DNA from 2 places in the Zhongshania arctica genome. Region 2 is predicted to be linked to the other one. Evidence: predicted binding sites of a transcription regulator. Region 2 holds the regulator's gene; the other holds the start of a gene.
What was found. Region 2 encodes sigma-54, which starts transcription at its own class of promoters, with help from an activator protein. Its sites were predicted from a motif close to TGGCACANNNNTTGCNNT; they were not measured.
Positions count from the first base shown of each region.

Region 1: the regulator sigma-54 is predicted to act here: its motif matches at 933-950, upstream of flgB (flagellar basal body rod protein FlgB).

Region 1 is NZ_JBFRYB010000001.1:1,718,170-1,720,575, forward strand. Features, by position in the region: gene flgA (flagellar basal body P-ring formation chaperone FlgA) at 13-723, opposite strand; gene flgB (flagellar basal body rod protein FlgB) at 1,046-1,465, shown strand; gene flgC (flagellar basal body rod protein FlgC) at 1,469-1,870, shown strand; gene AB4875_RS07780 (flagellar hook assembly protein FlgD) at 1,882-2,406, shown strand, end outside.
Region 2 is NZ_JBFRYB010000001.1:1,235,631-1,238,036, reverse strand. Features, by position in the region: gene lptB (LPS export ABC transporter ATP-binding protein) at 1-432, shown strand, start outside; gene AB4875_RS05625 (RNA polymerase factor sigma-54) at 576-2,072, shown strand; gene hpf (ribosome hibernation-promoting factor, HPF/YfiA family) at 2,150-2,406, shown strand, end outside.

The DNA.
Region 1 (2,406 bases), 480 kb from region 2:
AGGCAAAAAACTTTAATTAAGTCGTACAACATTTTCTGATTCCACCACACCCTCTAGGCGCTTGCCAGAGTTGAGGTTTTTTACCAATATTCGTGCCCCCAGGGCGCCACTCTCCATGGCAATACCCATCATGCTCACATTGACTGCTCCGGCCTTGGAATTTAACTGCACGCGCTGTCCTTTACTAACAATACTACTGGCCTCAACCATATTAGGAGTGAGTACTGCGCCCTGCGCAATACTGCGCCGGCTGCGATAGCCACCGCGATCACCCAAGGATCGTAAATACCCATATCCCAGTGCAGAGATATCACGTTGACTCCAGCTAATATCGCGCTCGCTAATCTCAGTATTAGGGGCGATGGGATGGCGAGCCACCATCACTTTTGCAAAAGCCTCGACCGTTACTGGCAAGTATATTTTCCAGGGTTTATTGCTGTTGCAACGAATACCCACGGTGGTCCGACGTTTTACTTTTGCTCCCGCAGATAAAAATGCCTCAAGTTTTACTGGGCATTGCCTGAGCTTGGTACGAGGGTCTAAAGATTGAACGGTAATCTTGGTCGTCATCTGTTGCCAAGGGTGACGCTCTGCAATATAGGCGCGAGCGGTGTCAGCGATGCGTGTGTGACTTTCTGTCGCGCTAGCAATAAGCGGCTGGCTCGCCGTAGCGAGTAGCATGCCGATTAGCAGTAGTGCGCAGTAATGTCCTTGTTTTTTCATAGCCATTCAAACTGTCAAAGTTTTGTCATTTGCTAAATGGCTGCAATGGCTATGCCAAAGTGACAATTAAGTTAGCCAGAAAAGGTAGGGGTTTATACGGAGGATGAAGCCTGCCGGAATTTTGCCGGTATTGGAAGATTGGCGCCGTTTTTTTGGCAAATGATAATTTTATGGTTTGCAACACATTGATATTTATAGATTATTTTTTATGGCACGAGCCTTGCCTTGGTCGTTAGTGCGCGGCGATAAAAGCCGGTATGCGTCAAGGCTATTGAATACATCGGCAGTGACCATAGAAACTTTAGAAAGAATGGTATTAAAAATGGCTATTAACTTTGATAAAGCATTAGGGATACACGATCAGGCATTGCAAGTGCGCCAGCGGCGCAATGAAGTGCTTGCTACCAATATAGCGAATGCTGATACCCCTGGCTACAAAGCACAAGACATCGACTTTAAAGCAGTCTTGTCACAGTCTGCGGCAGCTGGAGGTCACTCGCAACTAGCGATGCGCACTACCAATAGTGGACACATACAAGCAGCTTCAGGTGTCAGTGCGGAAAGTTTGCCGATGGATCTTAAGTACCGAGTGCCCAGCCAGCCATCGGAAGATGGCAATACCGTCGATATGAATATTGAACAGGCTGAATTTGCCGACAATGCCATGCGCTACCAAGCTACATTGTCGTTCTTAGGCAGCCGTTTCAGCGGATTAAAATCTATTTTGCAAGGAGGTCGCTAAGTTATGGCTAATCCATTGAGTATCGCCGCATCAGCAATGAATGCGCAAATGCTTAGGCTTAACACCGTCGCCAGTAATATGGCGAACGCTGATACCGTGAGCGGCACAGAAGAGGGCGCATATCGTTCTCGCCAACCGGTATTTGCAACCATGATGGATCAGCAGCGTGAAGTTATTGGTGTTGCGGTCACCGGTGTTGTTGAAAGTGACGCGCCAGTAACTAAACGTTATGAGCCTGGACACCCACAAGCCGATGCGGAGGGTTATATCTATAGCTCGAACGTCAATACGATGGAAGAAATGGCGAATATGATGTCTGCATCACGGGCTTATCAAAATAATGCAGAAGTTTTCTCAACCACTAAAACCTTGATGCTGCGAGCCTTGCAGTTAGGCCAACAGTAGGAATAAAGATTATGGAACTTCGCACTTTAGAAGAGCTGCAATTGCAGACCTCAGCGAGTAAGACCAAGAAAGATGCGTCTTCGCTAGATCAGAATGACTTTATGAAACTTATGCTTCAGCAACTTAAGAGCCAGGACCCGCTTAATCCGGCAGATAATACCGAATTCATTAGCCAAATGGCGCAGCTGACCTCGGTGAGTGGTATTAGTGAAATGAACGAAAACTTGGCTGGATTAACGAAGTCATTGTATTCGGCTCAATTGCTAGATGCCTCATCATTAATTGGCAAGGACGTGTTGCTAGAGACCGAATTTGCAGCGCTGCCCTCAGGTGGCAGTGTGCAGGGGCAGGTAAATTTGGCCACCAGTACCACGGCCTTAGATATAGAAATTGTTGCGCCCAGTGGCGAGGTTATCGGCAAAGTACCTCTGGGTCCGCAGCGCGCTGGAACCGTTCCGTTTGAATGGAATGGTGTTGGTCTCAATGGTGAGCGCATGCCACCCGGTACTTATCAGATTCGCGCCAACTATTTGAAT
Region 2 (2,406 bases):
ATTATGGCCATTCTTGAAACCCGCCGAGATCTCAATCGCAGCCAGCGCAAAGACAAGCTTGAAGCGCTACTACAAGAATTCCACATCACCCACATTCGTAAGTCTCAAGGAATGGCGCTGTCTGGCGGCGAGCGCAGACGGGTGGAGATTGCCCGCGCACTGGCGACCGAGCCTAGCTTTATACTGCTCGACGAACCCTTTGCAGGGGTAGACCCTATTTCGGTAAACGACATTCAAAATATCATTCGGCACCTGCAAGCTCGGGGTATTGGGGTATTGATCACCGACCACAATGTCCGCGAAACACTGGATATTTGTGACAAGGCGTATATTGTCGGCGAGGGGCGCATTGTGGCCGAAGGCAACGCCGAAGCGGTGCTCAATAGCCAGATCGTTCGTGATATTTACCTCGGCGACAAATTTACGCTGTAAGTACTGTTCTGTATAAATGAATCGGCACAGGTATTGCAGGGAAACCGTGTCGCGACTACACTGACATAGAGGCATATCACGTGCCGGTAGAACGAAATTTCGTTCGCATTACCACTTAATTCACGTTGTAGAAGTCACCGCCTATGAAACAATCGCTACAGCTAAAAGTCGGCCAAAGCCTGACAATGACACCCCAGCTGCAGCAGGCAATTCGTCTATTACAACTGTCCACTTTAGACCTTCAGCAAGAAATTCAATCAGCGCTAGATTCTAACCCACTACTGGAAATCAGTGATGACGACGGCGACATAGAAGTCAATATCGAACCGACTTCCGCCGAACCCAAAAAACCTGAAAAAGCCAGTGACAACGAGATAGAAGCGCCTCTGCCTGAAGCAGATACTGAATGGGCAGAGCGCAGCGACATTCCCGAAGACCTGCCGGTCGACAGCCAATGGGATGACGTATTCCAAACCAGCGGCAGTGGCAGTAGCTCGGGCAGCGGCGCCTCGGGCGAAGACAATGACTACAACAACGATTATCGAAATTCCAGCTCAGATTCACTTCAAGACCACCTGCGCTGGCAGCTCAATCTGAGCCGCTTATCTGATATTGACCAAATGATCGCCGCCGCGATTATCGATGCCATCGATGAAAAAGGCCGGCTGACGGTAAGCCCAGAGGAACTGGTAGAAGGTTTTAATAGCGATGCGATAGAAATTGAAGAGGTGAACGCTGTTTTACACCTCATCCAACAATTTGATCCGCCTGGCGTTGGCGGCAGAGACCTGCAGGAATGCCTTTTAATCCAGCTCAAACAGCTGCCCCAGAATACGCCTTACGCTGAAGAAGCCTGCCTAGTAGTTAGCCAGTATATGGCACAACTGGGCAACCGCGATTACAACCAAATTATGCGCCGCTGTCGTCTCAAAGAAGAGCAGTTGCGCGATATTTTAAAACTTATCCAATCACTAGACCCCACTCCTGGTAACGCGATTGGCAGCGACGACACTGAATACGTTATTCCCGATGTTTTTGTTAGCAAAAAAGAAGGTCGCTGGTTAGTAGAACTAAATCCAGACATTGCGCCCAAAATTCAAATAAATGCCCAATATGCGTCACTGGCTCGCCAAAGCAGTAATAGCAGTGATAATGACTATATTCGCGACAATCTCCAAGAGGCACGCTGGTTCATTAAAAGTCTTATTAGTCGCAATGAAACCCTAATGAAAGTAGCGACCAAGATAGTCGAATACCAACGCGGCTTTCTTGAATATGGCGAAGAGGCAATGAAGCCACTCGTATTGCACGACATTGCCGAAGCCGTCGGTATGCATGAATCCACCATCTCGCGGGTCACCACGCAAAAATACATGCACACGCCACGCGGTATTTTTGAACTAAAATTCTTTTTCTCAAGCCATGTATCTACAGATACTGGCGGCGAGTGCTCAAGCACGGCGATACGCGCCTTAATTAAAAAATTGGTGGCCGCAGAAAACCCTCGCAAACCCTTAAGCGACAGTAAAATAACAGACTTGCTTGGCGAACAGGGTATTCAAGTTGCGCGGCGTACCATTGCAAAATACAGAGAATCACTGGTTATTCCGCCCTCAAATGAGCGGAAGCGACTAGTATAATGTAGTGATCTAAGGATCACTGCTAGCAGCGACTCGCCGCGAGGCGCCAGCATTTTTAAGCGATGAAGGAGCAAATTATGCAGATTACTGTAAGTGGTCATCACGTAGACGTTACCCCCGCCCTCCGCGATTATGTAAACAATAAGCTGACAAAACTGCAGCGACACTTTGACAATATCACCAATACTGACGTCACTCTGACGGTAGAAAAACTCGTTCAAAAGGCCGAGGCGACGGTGCATGTTGCCGGCGCAGATTTATTTGCAACCTGTGAATCAGAAGACATGTACGCGGCAATTGACAGTCTAACCGACAAGCTTGATCGTCAATTAAT